2 regions of the Shewanella sp. 10B genome follow, and region 2 is predicted to be linked to the other one. Evidence: predicted binding sites of a transcription regulator. Region 2 holds the regulator's gene; the other holds the start of a gene.
The links. The regulator sigma-54, encoded in region 2, starts transcription at its own class of promoters, with help from an activator protein. The targets are predictions, from matches to a motif close to GTTGGCACGNNNNTNGNNT.
Positions count from the first base shown of each region.

Region 1: a site for sigma-54 is predicted at 3,812-3,830, ahead of M0415_RS19305 (DUF4097 family beta strand repeat-containing protein). Genes of this name have one in related genera too.

Region 1 covers NZ_JAMDJO010000009.1:30,294-37,861, forward strand. The annotation lists gene M0415_RS19290 (FUSC family protein) at 1-735, shown strand, start outside; gene M0415_RS19295 (M14 family metallopeptidase) at 867-2,846, shown strand; gene M0415_RS19300 (class I SAM-dependent methyltransferase) at 2,871-3,638, opposite strand; gene M0415_RS19305 (DUF4097 family beta strand repeat-containing protein) at 3,907-4,683, shown strand; gene M0415_RS19310 (SIMPL domain-containing protein) at 4,972-5,697, opposite strand; gene M0415_RS19315 (hypothetical protein) at 6,305-6,814, shown strand; gene M0415_RS19320 (GIY-YIG nuclease family protein) at 7,009-7,452, opposite strand; gene M0415_RS19325 (S9 family peptidase) at 7,463-7,568, opposite strand, start outside.
Region 2 covers NZ_JAMDJO010000002.1:725,757-733,324, forward strand. The annotation lists gene M0415_RS10775 (KpsF/GutQ family sugar-phosphate isomerase) at 1-685, shown strand, start outside; gene kdsC (3-deoxy-manno-octulosonate-8-phosphatase KdsC) at 685-1,236, shown strand; gene lptC (LPS export ABC transporter periplasmic protein LptC) at 1,233-1,793, shown strand; gene lptA (lipopolysaccharide transport periplasmic protein LptA) at 1,780-2,331, shown strand; gene lptB (LPS export ABC transporter ATP-binding protein) at 2,328-3,059, shown strand; gene M0415_RS10800 (RNA polymerase factor sigma-54) at 3,165-4,640, shown strand; gene hpf (ribosome hibernation promoting factor) at 4,669-4,956, shown strand; gene ptsN (PTS IIA-like nitrogen regulatory protein PtsN) at 4,959-5,402, shown strand; gene rapZ (RNase adapter RapZ) at 5,399-6,253, shown strand; gene M0415_RS10820 (HPr family phosphocarrier protein) at 6,240-6,515, shown strand; gene mgtE (magnesium transporter) at 6,714-7,568, shown strand, end outside.

The sequences.
Region 1 (7,568 bases), on a different contig from region 2:
GTGGTGGGCGATGCGAACCACGACACCTCAGAGGCGCTCTGGCGCACGGCGAATATTCTGCTCGGTTGTGTTATCGCCATTCTGGTGTCGCTGTTTATCTTCCCGATTAAGGCCAAACAGGACTGGCGCAGCCAGCTCGCTAATGCCATCGACAATATGGCCAAGGTACTGACCCAACATCTACAGGCCGCCGCCAACCATGATTTAGATTTTCGCGCCGAACTCGAAGCGGCGATGAAGGCGGTATTAACCCAGAAGAAACTGTTTTTCTCCCTCGAGTGGGAAAGCCAAACCCTGAAAAAACATAAAGTGCTGCTGGCGGAATTAGTCAATAAACAAGTGCGGCTGATCACCCTACTCGAGTTATTACCTTTGAGTCGCTGGCAGGAGGCCGACAAAGAGGCATACCACCAAATCAACAAAGTCGCCGCCGAGCTTACTGCGTATCTTCACAGACTGAGTGAATTTGTTGCGGGTAAAACAGCCACATTGCCCACACTACCAAATGCATTAGAGCAAGAGTTGCAACACAGATTACAACTCAGCTTGGCCGTTCATACGCCAAATTCGGCCCCTTTAGCCAATGAAGTCGCGCAGGGATTTGCCCTCACGGGATACGGCTGGCTTATCTATCAACTCGCCATTGCCGTCGAAGCGCTCTACGCCGATATCGAGATTATCGAAATCGCCTATAGCGGACAAACCGTGTTACATAAAACCGCCAAACCTTCATAGACTGTTACCACGGGGCATGGCAGCGAAAATCACTCAGTCATATCAAGATAAACCCTTGGCAGCCCTTGCACTCGCAGGGGCTTAATGAAAAGATACCGCCCTAATAAAAATTCGATGTGTGGACTGTTTTCATGCGCTTGTTTTCCCCTTCCGTTATCGCCATAGCCTGCTTATCGGCGGGTTCACTATTTACAGCCCAGTTAGCCGTTGCCGCAAATGCCGAAGTCGCGCAGCCTGAAGTGACGACTGGACCTGGCAACGCTGAGGCCGCTAAAACTGACACGGTTGACACCAGTGCCGAAAGCAGCGTTTCGCCCGCAACAGAAGCGGCTCCCGAAGCCGCAGTGACAGCGACACCGACTCGCGCCAATACCTTTGTGAATGACGCCATTCTACCGCCGAGCATCACGTGGCACGGTGCCAGCGAGTCGTTGTTACTCAGCGCCGATAACGAATGGGCGACGCCCTTCGAGCAAAGCAACGGCACCGAAAGCCCAAGCTATGACGACACCATCGCATGGCTCGACCGATTGGCGGCCGAAACCACCAAATTGCAGAAAGTCAGCCTAGGTAAGAGCCCTCAAGGGCGCGACATTTGGATGTATGTCGCCAGCAGTGAAGGCATTAACGAATCGGCACGTCTAAAGCAAAACACTAAGCCGACGATTCTGGTGCAGGCGGGGATCCACGCGGGCGAAATCGACGGTAAAGACGCCGGCATGATGCTGCTGCGGGATATAGTCAAAGGTGATAAAAGTGACCTGCTCGAAAAGGCTAACTTGCTGTTTGTGCCTATGTTTAGCGTCGATGCCCATGAGCGCAGCGGCGAATTTAACCGTGTTAATCAACGTGGCCCAGTCAATATGGGTTGGCGCACCAATGCCAATAACCTCAACCTGAACCGCGACTACGCCAAGGCCGACACCTTAGAAATGCAGCATATGCTGCGGGCGATTAATGTGTGGCAACCGGATCTGTATATCGATGTGCATGTCACCGATGGTATCGACTACCAGTACGACATCACCTTCGGCTACAACCTCGCCCAAGGCTTGAGCCCCGCCAGTTTCCGTTGGCTCGAAAATAGCTACCGCCCAGCGGTAGAAGCTGCGCTAAGCGCCCAGGGGCATATCCCAGGTCCACTGATTTTCGCCGTCGACAATACCGATATCACTAAAGGCATGTCACTGTGGAACCCTAGCCCACGTTTCTCTAATGGTTACGGTGACGCCCGCCATCTGCCGACTATTTTAATTGAGAACCACAGCTTAAAACCCTTTAAGCAGCGCGTACTTGGCACCTATGTGATGCTAGAGCAAACCCTAAAAACCGTCGGCGACCAAGCCACAAAATTAAAGAGTGCGATTCAAGAGGATAAATACCGCGCCTCGCCACTGATCACCTTAACGTGGAAATCGGCGCCACTGGCTAAAGGCTGGGATTTTAAAGGCATAGATTACAAGTTAGAGCAGAGTCCGATTAGCGGCACCGAGGTTGTGCGTTGGACGGGCGAGCCTAAGCTGTACCCGAATTTACCCGTGATTGCCGAAACCGTGCCCGATATTAAAGTCACTCGCCCGAGTGCTTACTATATTCCCGCCCAGTGGACACAAGTGATCGACCGCTTAAATCTACACGGCATTCGGATGACGCGTTTAAGCAAGCCAACAGAGCTTAAACTGCAGCAATACAGCCTGAGCAATCCGGTGTTTAATACCAAGGCGTTCGAAGGAAGACTCACGGTGAAGTCCGACTCGACACTGGCGAAACTGACCACCACCTTGCCTGCGGGCACAGTGAAAATCAGCACAGATCAACCCTTAGGCGATCTGGCGATTTTACTGCTCGAGCCACAATCACCGGACTCGTTACTGCAATGGGGCTTCTTTAACCCTATCTTTACCCGTACCGAATACATTGAGGACTACGCAGTAGAGCCGCTGGCCGCCAAGATGCTTAAGGAAGATCCTAAGCTACAGGCGGAATTTAACAAAGCGCTGGAAAACCCAGAGTTTGCCGCCGATCCAGAGGCACGCTTACGCTGGTTCTATGAGCGCAGCCCTTACTACGATAATCAATATCTTAAGTATCCGGTCTACCGTAGCCGTTAATCCATGCGTTAAAAACGGTAAGGATTAAGCAGGCTTACGCGCACTAATGCTATACACCAAGGGCACCTGTTGCCCTTGGTGTGTTAGCACATAACGGCCATCGGCTTGCGCCTCTAGCCCTGCGAAACAGTTATAGGGGCTAAACGCAAATTCGTGGAAGAACTCCAACACTAAGCCCGCCTGCAACAAGGCATTGATCACCTCAGACAAGCTATGCGACCAGCACATTAAGGTCTGCTGCTCATCGCCGGCATTATCGGTATAGGTCCCTTCCTGCTCTATGTCTGGCTCACCGCGATTAAAATAGCTATACCCATCGAATAGCTGCTGCGCCGGATGAAACTCGGCCATGTAAAACTGTCCGCCGGGCTTTAAACACGCCGCAATGGTCTGCGCCCAAAGCGTTAAATCCGGCAGCCACACAATGGCACCATAGGAGGTAAAGACAATATCTTGCGGCTCAACCTTGCCCGCCACGTTGCAGACATCGCTACAGATAAACTCGGCGGACAACTGCGTCTGCTGCGCCAACTTGCGCGCCTCAGCAATCGCCACCTCGGATAAATCGACCCCAGTCACCTTTGCGCCCATTCGCGCCCACGACAGGGTATCTAAACCAAAATGACATTGCAGATGCAGTAGGCTCTTACCCGCCACCGCAAGCTCATTTAATTCGATTTCCGTTAAGGAGGTGTTGCCACTCAAAAAGCCTTCAACATCATAAAAATCAGAGGTTAAATGCACTCGAGTGCGAGCATCCCAAGCGATTTTATTGGTCGTTAAGTAATCCATATGAATCCTTTCTGGTTATGCTGTTAGCCACGCGGGCTGAATGGACACACGCTAACCGAATAAGTGAGTAATTTCACCACTCTTTGGGAAAAATCACTCATTCAGCGGACATGTCCGCCTACGGCCAAGCGGACACATTTGAAGTATTCAACTGATAATTAAGGAATTTAAAAGTTGGCATAGGATGTGCTATCTCTCGACATAGCACTTATCGCCATAGACTCCGCACTCTGCAGTTTATCGAGTGTCGATAACAAGGAAGAAGAAAATGTCACTACGCCCTTTTATATTCACCCTCGGATTTGTCGCCGCCTTTACCATTGGCGTGTCACTCACTGGCTGCATTATCAATGTGAACGCCGCTGGCATGCCGGATTTAGACCACCAGCAACGTGAACTCAGCCTCGATGCTCAAGACCTGCAAGAGCTCGTCGCCGAAACCGGTGCGGGCAGCCTTGAAATAATCGGCGTCGAAGGCCTAAACCAAATTAAGTTAGTCGCTGATATCTATAGCAATGACGATAGCAAAGTGATTCTTACCCTTGAGAAAAAGGCCAACAAAGCCCAGCTTAAGGCCGACTTTGAATCCCATAGCAGCTTTAGTAATTACTCACCCTATATCGACCTTAAGTTACAAGTCCCCGCAGGATTAGCACTGGACATTGACGATGGTTCGGGTGCGATTTTGATCAACAAGATGACCGCGGATATCAAGGTCAAGGATGGCTCGGGCGAACTGGTTATCCATGGCGGCAATAATGTCAGCATCGACGATGGTTCTGGCGCGATTGAAGTCAGCCAAGTGAACGGCAACCTCGCGATTGTCGATGGCTCTGGCGGCATCCAAGTCAATGATATTAAAGGCAGCATCACCATCGATGACGGCTCTGGCGAAATCAACGTCGCCAATGTGCAAAACACAGTCACCATCAACGATGGCTCAGGCGATATCAACGTGGTGAACACTAAGGGCTTAACCATTCTCTCGGCAGGTTCAGGGGATGTGAGCTTCGATAAAATCGATGGCCCAGTAAGCAAACACTAAGCCCGTTAGACCAACAGCGTTACCGCTCCACCAACTTCCCGGCGTAGAGACTGATGTTGCAGTACCCAACCAAATGTCAGTCTTCTACCCACCCCTTTTGCGTTACCGTTCCATGGACATTCTTATGCACTTTATGCCACTAACCCCTTGTAGTGGCATCTTTTTTTGTGTCTGAGACTTTCTCAGGCTCAATTCAGGTAAGCCTTTGGTAACGTTTTACCTAATTGTTTTCGGAGCAAAATTTGTTGGTATCTCAATAAACTATCGCTGGCTTTTGAAGTAAAGCGATCACTTCACATCGAGATCAAATACCACACTGATAGAAGCTGAAAAAACCATATTCTCCTGCAGATATTGCCCAGTCACTTGAGGTTTGCCCAAACGTGAACCAGTGACCTCTATTCGCTCGATTCTATTATTAGCGCCATAACGGCCAATGCTGTCATCTGTTGAGGAACCAATGCTGTAAATTTTGCCAAGCATCGCCCCAAAAGCACTCGCCAATAAACTTCCTTTCTCTTTTGCGTCAGCGACAGCCAAGGCTCTAGCCTCATTTTTAAGCTCCACTTCTTTCGATGACTTCAGCTCAACGCGGGTGATTTCATCAAGTTGTACACTTAGAGCAAAATCCATAAAAGCGTTTAGTTTCTCTAAGTTATTGAGGGTCACTTTTAAGTTACGGCTTGCTCGATAACCATCAAGCACACGCTTTTCATTGTCCCCGTAGGAGTACTCAGGCGCTGTGGAGATTGAGGATGCTGAAACATTTTTCTTATCGACATTAAATTTACCAAGGCCAGACAAAAACTTGTTAACCCTATCATCGACATCATTTTTAGCTTCAGCACTTGTTGCTTTTAAGCTTTCCACTTCAAGATAGACCACTGCAATATCAGGGCTTGCCGTTATTTGAGCGGTCCCAACCACAGCAATATGACGATTATTCGGCAAGCTATTATTTGAAAGGGCTAAAGTTGGCAAAAATAACAAAACAATCAAAAAAATATATTTCATAAAACCTCCATGTAAGCAGGACTGACAATATACCGTATATGACGTAACAAGCCATAGCATCACCCGCAAAATTTAGTCGTGGGCGACCTGATATACTACGTCTTAGACTTTCTCAAACTCAATTTTGTCCAATAGCGTCGGTAACGGTTCGAGGGGCTAATGGGCGGCATCATGGCTTCTGGCTATCGTATTCCCTAATTGCCTGCCGCAGGCTTTCGCACTGTTACACCAGTGACTCGCCGTGGATACGTCCTTGTAGGCTCTACTAAAACATCCATGTTTTAGAAGGTCACTGGCGCAACAATGCTTGATTTGGTGCAACCATTGATAGCCGAGTAATACCTGATCTAACCTTCATTATTTCGTAGCCGAGATTAATAATGGATGTATCATTACACTCGCGAACATAGCTCACAATCCATTTTGAGGAATACTTAGAATGGGATATCTATCAGTGCAATCAATCTGACGCAGAATAAAAAACGCCTTAGGATAAACTATATGAACATACGTGGGTAACCCAAGGGGAAAGTAGAAGCTAAGTTGTTTTAAGTTACTATTAGGTATATGTTTCATATAATTAAATAGACATTAATTAGGATCAGAAATGCCGTCATGGTTAACAGCAGAAATAGTAATAGCCATCATGTCAATGTTCGTAGCGATACTGGCTTTGGGAACAACAATTTGGCAAGGTAAAGTCACCCAAACTCATAATAAACTTACAGTAAGACCCTATTTATCATGCCATGTATTAGTTTCGACACATCAAGATAGTGCTGGCGTTTACATCAATAATGATGGAATTGGACCAGCTATAATAAAAGCAGTCTCTTTTGAAAAAAACGGTATTGTTTTAAGCCTTGATGACTTCGATTACAAAGAAATATTTCCACAGCTTAATTTTGGTCATTTCCATTTCAATATTATTGGTATACCTGGATCAATTTTACCAGGACAAATGCAGTGGATTTTTTCAACAACTAAACACAAAGAAAATGCAACACTAATAAAAGACATCCTCAGTAGTTTGAAAGGCACTACATTAAAAATTGAATATGAATCTATTTATAAAGAGTCATTTGTTTTTTGTCAGACATTCTTCCCGAATATGTAATTCAGCGCTGAATTGATCGAAGCACCAGCTATTAAAATTTGCTAATTAACAACAGAATCGAGGCATGTACAAGCTAAAGGATACTCCGTGCTTAACGGGATTAAGCACTGACATGGAGGTGACCGTTGGCGGCATGGATGCCGCCGTCGAGCATACAAGGACGTACTTGCTGCGTGTCACTGAAATGACTGTGCTTAATCGTTCCCCACTATCATTCCAAACTCAATCATTGCCAGCTTTTGACTGCGGCTTAACTTTTTAACCGCGATTTCACGCTTGAGTGCATCACTGCGGGTGCCGACTTGCTCTTGATACATCAGGGTTAATGGCCCTTTGCCGCGCAGGTACTTTGCTGCTTTTGGGCTGCTTGATTGATGTTCGTTAAAGCGGCGGGCGACATCTGTGGTGATGCCTGTGTATAAGTGGCCATTGGCGCAGCGGATGAGATATAGATGCCACGTCGAGACTTGTTCTCTCTCTGATGTTGCGCCTTGCTCCGAAGTCACAGCTTGCTCAGCACCTTGCGCTTCTAGCTTGCACGAAAACTGAGCTTTGTTAACAGCTTGCGCTTGGCTAGCCCCTTTGGAGGGGCTAGCCGAGGGAGTTGAATTAGCGGCTTCAATCACTAAATCGGTCACCCGTTGGCGCCTACTTAGTCATGCCGAGCAGGCTTAAGAAGAAGGCATATTCCTGCGCTGTGTCTTGATACTGGCGGTAACGGCCACTCTTACCACCGTGCCCAGCATCCATATTG
Region 2 (7,568 bases):
GATTTCAAACTCGGGCGAGTCGAGCGAAATCCTTGCTCTGATGCCAGTCATCCAACGAAAAGCCATCCCTGTGATTGCCATGACTGGCAAGCCAGAATCCACCATGGCGCGTCTATCTAAAATTCATTTATGTATTGAGGTGCCAGAGGAAGCCTGTCCGCTTGGGCTGGCGCCAACTTCAAGCACCACAGCAACCTTAGTCATGGGCGATGCCATCGCCATTGCGCTGCTGCAAGCCAAAGGCTTTACCCGGGAAGATTTCGCCATGTCCCATCCGGGCGGCGCCTTAGGTCGTAAGCTGCTGCTTAAAGTCAGCAACGTGATGCACAGCGGCGATGACTTACCTTTGGTTAAACACGATATCTGCATCACCGATGCCCTGTATGAGATCTCCAAGAAAGGCCTTGGCATGACCGCGGTTATCGATGAGCAAAACAAACTCGTGGGTATCTTTACCGACGGCGACCTGCGCCGCGTTATCGATGCCCAAGTCAACCTGCGCACCACGCCTATCGCCGATGTGATGACGCGAAACTGTGTCACAATTACTGAAAACGTCTTAGCGGCGCAGGCGCTGCAAGTGATGGATTCCAAAAATATCAACGGCCTGATAGTGATAGATAAAGAACATCATCCTGTCGGAGCCCTCAATATGCTCGATATGGTTAAAGCGGGAGTGATTTAATGCCACAGCAAGGTTTTTACGGCCCCATCAGCGACGATGTTTGGCAAAGGGCACAAAAAATTAAACTGCTGATCTGCGATGTGGACGGAGTGTTTTCCGACGGCCGCATTTATTTGAGTAACTCAGGGGAAGAGCTCAAAGCCTTCCACACCCGCGATGGTTATGGTGTGCGCTCGTTACTAACCAGTGGTTTTAATCTGGCGGTGATCACTGGCCGTCAGTCTAAAATTGTCGAAAACCGCATGACGGCGCTGGGTGTGACGCATATTTATCAGGGCGTGGATAATAAATTCGTGCCCTATGAAGAGCTGCTGTCGCTCTACAATGTCACCCCAGAAGAAGTCGCCTATATCGGTGATGATATTGTCGACTTGCCGGTGATGAATGTGGTCGGCCTTGCCGTCTGCGTTGCCGATGGTCATCCCTATGTCCGTCAACACGCCCATTTTGTGACTCACTTAAATGGTGGGCATGGCGCACTCAGGGAACTCACGGATCTGCTCTTACTGAGCCAAAATAAGTTCACTTCCGCCCATGGGATGAGCATATGAGTCGTGTGACCCTCGCCATTATCGCCTTTTTTGGTACTGCGCTGGCGCTATATTGGCAAGTGCAGCAAAAACGCGGTGGCGATACGGATGACAGCTTGAACGTCAGCGACAGGCCCGATTACATTATCGAAGATCTGCGCAGCATTGAGTTTAATGAGCAAGGGCAAGTTAACAGTCGCGTCACGGCAAAGCACATGGAACACTATGAGCTGAAAAACCAAACCGACTTTACTCAGCCCGTCTATCTTGTCTATCCCGACCAAGGTAAAGCAAAATGGCAGATCCGAGCCGACCAAGGTCGACTCAATAAAGATACCGGCAAGGTTGTATTAGAAAATAATGTTATTATCGATGCCATCAGCCCTGGTGAACCCATACAGACATTGTCCACCAGTTTTTTAGAACTCGATCTCAACACTATGATAATGACCTCTGACCGCATCATTTACGTCACAGGGAAAGATTTTAATATTCAAGGGCAAGGCCTTTATGCCGACCTTAACGCGCAGGAAGTGCAATTGACCAGTCAGGTAGTAGGAACCTATGAAGCAAAATAACATATTACTTGCCGGCCTAATGCTAATCACCAGCATGAGTGCCTTCGCCAAGGTCGGTGACTTACAGCAAGAAGTGAAAATTAAAGCCGTCAGCCAAACTGCGGACATTAAAAATAACCAGATCATTTTCTTCGGTCCGGTTGAAGTCACTCAAGGCTCGATTAAAATCCATGCGGATCAACTACGTGCATTTTCTGCCGAAGGGGAAAACAGCAAGATTTTAGTGGCAACGGGCAACCCTGCGACCTACAGCCAAATTCTCGACGATGGACGCCCAGCGTCGGCGAGCGCCAAAGAAATTCGCTATGAAATGGCGACCCGCACCCTGACCTTAACAGGCTCAGCGACCCTAGACCAAGCGGGTAGCCAAGTGACGGGTAACCTCATCCGTTACGATATTATTCAGCAGAAACTGATCGCTGAGAGCACGGGTAGCGGTGATGATCGCGTAATCACCATTATTCAACCTGACAACTATCAGGAAGAACTCAAGAATCAGCCTGCGGACAAACCTGTGAAAAAACAGGATTCTAAATGACCCAAATCACCTTAAAAGCACAGAATCTCGCTAAGAGTTATAAGAGTCGTCAGGTTGTGAAAGATGTCAGCCTGACGGTGAAAACGGGTCAAGTCGTCGGCCTACTCGGCCCAAACGGTGCGGGTAAAACCACCACCTTTTACATGGTCGTGGGCTTAGTCAAAAGCGATAAAGGCCATATCTTTATCGACGATGATGATTTAACCGCCGATCCTATGCACCTGCGCGCTCGCAAAGGCATTGGTTACCTGCCACAGGAAGCCAGTATCTTTCGCAAGCTGACAGTGCACGACAATATCATGGCGGTACTGCAAACCCGTAAAGAGCTCAATCGCGATCAACGCGAAGAAGAGCTGGAACATCTGCTCGAAGAGTTCCATATCACCCATATTCGCGATAGCCAAGGCATGTCGTTATCGGGCGGTGAGCGTCGCCGCGTCGAAATTGCCCGCGCCTTAGCGGCCAATCCTAAGTTTATTCTGCTCGATGAACCCTTCGCCGGTGTCGACCCGATTTCGGTTATCGATATCAAGAAAATCATCGAACAACTCAAGAGCCGAGGCCTTGGGGTATTGATCACAGACCACAATGTGCGCGAGACTTTAGACGTCTGTGAACATGCCTACATTGTCAGTCACGGAAACCTGATTGCCGAAGGAACTCCCGCAGAGATCTTAGACAATCAGCAAGTTAGGGCTGTGTACTTAGGTGAACAATTCAGGCTATAGTTACTTAAACAGAGCCAATTAGCCTTGAATTTTGGCTTATCTGCGCCATCAATATGATAACAAGCGGCCTAAATTCAAAATAATAACGTAGGGATCAGCGGTAACATGAAAGCGTCACTCCAGCTCAAACTGGGTCAACAGTTAACCATGACGCCACAACTTCAACAGGCCATTCGTCTGTTGCAATTGTCGTCATTAGAACTGCAGCAAGAGATCCAGCAAGCCTTAGACTCTAATCCCCTTCTCGAGCTGGAAGAGGAGCAATTCGACGCGCCTACCGAACGTAAGCAAGATATCGCCGATACCGACTTTAGCGAAACGACAGCCCAGCCACAGGAACAAGACAATTCCACCGTGGACATTGCCGAGTCGTTGACCAAAGAATCCCTGCCCGAAGAACTACCCATGGACACCACTTGGGATGAAGTCTTTACCGCATCGCCAAACTCAGGTTCTGGCGCCAGCCGTGAAGATGACATGCCCTTCCAAGGGGAAACCAGTGAAGGCCTGTACGAACATTTAGAATGGCAGAAAAACCTCACGCCCTTCTCTGAAACCGATTTAGCTATTGCCACCGCGATTATTGATGCCATCGACGATCAAGGTTATCTGACTCAAAGTACTGAAGATATCCTCGAGGCCATGGGCAATCCTGAGATCGAGCTGGATGAAGTCGAAGCCGTACTCAAGCGCATTCAACACTTCGATCCCGTCGGTGTCGCCGCAAGGGATTTAAGCGAATGTCTGCTTATCCAACTCTCCCATTTTTCGCCGGATACCCCACACCTCGAAAACGCCCGTATGTTGATCAAAGATCATTTAGATCTGATCGCTGCCCGCGACTTTAGGTTGTTGATGCGTAAAACCAAGCTTAAGGAAGATGATCTGCGCGAGAGCATTGCCCTCATCCAAACCTTAAACCCTCGCCCCGGTTTGCTCATCACCCCTGTCGATGAAGAATATGTCATCCCCGATGTGTCGGTGTCGAAGAAAAATGGTCGCTGGGTGGTCGAGTTAAATCCAGACTGCATGCCAAAAATCAATGTTAATCAGCAATATGCAGCCATGGCGCGCAGCACCAAAAGCCAAGCCGATAGCCAATTTATCCGCGGGCATCTGCAAGAAGCCAAGTGGTTTATCAAAAGCCTTGAAAGCCGTAACGAAACACTGCTCAAGGTGGCAAACTGCATAGTGCAATATCAACAGGGTTTCTTCGAATACGGTGAAGAAGCCATGAAACCTATGGTCCTAAACGATATCGCCGAGGCGGTAGAGATGCATGAGTCCACCATTTCACGGGTGACCACACAAAAATACATGCATACCCCAAAGGGACTTTTTGAACTAAAATATTTCTTCTCAAGCCACGTCGGGACTGATGATGGCGGTGAGTGCTCATCCACGGCAATCAGAGCCTTCATTAAGAAACTGGTTGCAGCGGAAAACCAGAAAAAACCATTAAGCGACAGCAAGATGGCGCAACTTCTGGCAGAACAGGGAATTAACGTTGCGCGCAGAACCATTGCGAAGTACCGAGAGGCGATGCTTATTCCCCCTTCCAATCAGCGTAAAAGTTTATAGCCTAAAGTGGAAATCGGAGGACGTTTATATGCAAATAAACCTGAGTGGACACCATATCGAGATTACTGAATCGTTACGGGCTTATGTTGAGGAAAAGTTTTCAAAACTTGAACGTCATTTCGAACAGATCAATAATGTGCACGTTGTGCTCAATGTTGAGAAAATGCAACAAATTGCCGAAGCGAGAATCAACCTCACCGGTGGTGAAGTCTTCGCGACTTCAGAGCATGCAGATATGTATGCTGCCATAGACGTCCTGATCGACAAGCTTGATCGTCAGGTTATTAAACACAAAGAGAAGTTAACAAAACACTAGCAATGGAACTTCGTACCATACTGCGGCCGGAATGCACGACCTGCGCCACTCCGGGCAGTAAGAAAAAGGTACTGGAACTTATCAGCGACTTAGCCGCTGCCCAGTACCCCACCCTCTCATCTCAAGAGATCTTCGAAAGCCTAGTGGCGCGCGAAAAGATGGGGAGCACAGGTATAGGTAACGGCATCGCCATTCCACATGGTCGATTAACCGATATAACACAACCCATAGCCATATTGGTGAAATGTGAGGAGCCGATAGCCTTTGATGCTATCGATAAACAACCTGTCGACATTTTATTTGCGCTGCTAGTGCCTGCTGACCAATGTCAACAGCACTTAAGCACTTTGTCCTGCATGGCTGAAAAGCTCAGCGACAAGCAAATATTGAAGCAATTGCGCAAGACGCATGATGAAACGGAACTCTATCAGGTAATCACTGGATGAAACTGGTCATAGTGTCAGGGCGCTCAGGCTCAGGCAAATCGGTCGCACTAAGAGTGCTTGAAGATCTCGGCTACTATTGTGTCGATAATCTTCCTTTGCCGCTGATTGGCAGCTTACTCGAACAGCTCAAGGGCAGTAACGATCTCGTCGCCATCAGTGTTGACGTGCGTAACCTGCCGGAGCAAGACAAGGTACTCGTCAAACAGCTCGCCAGCCTGCCAGAGGGCACTGAACTTACCAGCTTCTTCTTAAACTCCAGCGATAAAGTACTGTTAAAGCGCTACAGCGAGACGCGGCGCTTACATCCCTTATCTAAGAGCCGAGTATCACTGCAAGAAGCCATTAAGCTTGAAGGCAAGTTGCTCGAGCCCCTGTCACAGCAGATGGATCACTACATAGATACCTCGAATCTGAATATCTATGAACTCAGCGACCAAGTACGGCAAATCCTGCTTGGCAGTGTCGATAAGGAACTGGTGATCAACTTCGAGTCTTTCGGTTTTAAGCATGGTATGCCAACCGAAGCCGACTTTATGTTTGATGTGCGCTTTTTACCCAACCCCCACTGGGAACCCGAGTTGCGCCCCCTCACAGGTTTAGATGAACCTGTGGCAGAGTTTTTAAATCGCCAGCCCTTGGTCAATAAGTTTATTTGGCAGATTGAGAACCTACTCGAAACCTGGTTACCCCACCTCGAGCGTAATAACCGCAGTTATCTGACCATTGCCATTGGCTGCACAGGCGGACAACACCGCTCTGTTTATATCGCCGAGCAACTGGCTAAACGCTTTAGTAACGGTAAACATCAAGTCAATGCACGCCATCGGGAACTGACAAATGCCAAAGCTTGAACGCCAGGTCACCATCTGCAATAAACTCGGCTTACATGCCCGCGCAGCAACTAAACTCGTGGTGTTGGCCTCAGAGTTTGATGCCAGCATTACGCTGATCCAAGGTGAAAAACAGGCCTCTGCCGCCAGTGTTTTAGGGTTACTTATGCTAGAAACCGGCATGGGTAAAACCATTACCCTGATTGCCGAAGGCCCAGATGCCGAGCCCGCGCTCAATGCCATTTGCGCGCTTATCGACGCTAAGTTCGACGAAGCCTGTTAATCGTATCGATATCTCTTCTCGATGATTCCTGCCGTTATTCAGCACCCCGTTTGGTTTTGATTTCAGCACCTTATACCAGTAAAACACATTTGTGACTCGACGCCCTCCCGTGCGCTCAATTACAATATACTGCTGCGCTTTGGCTTAAGCCCTCAACAGCCAAACGTCCCTATCCACCGTCGCCATCTTGGAGGAAACATGCCTGTAGAAGCCTCAGACAGCTTACAAGTCGAACAACGTCTCGACCAACTGAGCCATGCCCTCAATAGCGGTATGTTTGTGCATGTCAGGCAAATGCTGCAAAACATGGCGGCGTCGGATATCGCATTGATTTTAGAGTCCTCGCCCCCTAAAGCGCGGCAAGTGCTGTGGCAACTTATCGATCAAGACCAGCTCGGGGATATTCTCGATGAACTCAGTGAAGAGTTAAAAGATCCACTGATCCGCGCCATGAGCCCTGAGCGGGTAGCCAAGGCGACCGCCAGTATGGATACGGACGATCTCGCTTATATCCTGCGAAGCTTGCCAGATACGGTCTATAAGCAAGTATTACAGTCTATGAGCCTGCAAAACCGCCAGCGGGTCGAGCAAGCGCTCTCCTACCCCGATGAAACCGCGGGCAGCCTAATGAACACAGATACTGTGACCTTAAGGCCCGATGTGAATATCGATGTGGTGCTGCGTTATTTGCGCCAACGGGGCAACCTGCCCGACACCACTGACACCTTATACGTGGTGGATAAGCACGATCGCGTACTCGGCGGCGTCAAACTTGCGGATCTGCTCACCTGCGATCCCAATACTCATATCAGCAGCATTATCGATACCGATATCGAGAGCATTCCCGTGGGCATGTCCGACAGCGAAGTAGCACAGCTGTTCGAGCGCCATGACTGGGTGTCCGCCCCCGTGGTCGATAGTGAGGGCAAGTTACTCGGGCGTATCACCATCGATGACGTGGTGGATGTTATCCGTGAAGACGCCGAGCACTCCATGATGGGGATGGCGGGGATGGACGATGATGAAGATACCTTCGCCCCTGTAGTGAAAAGC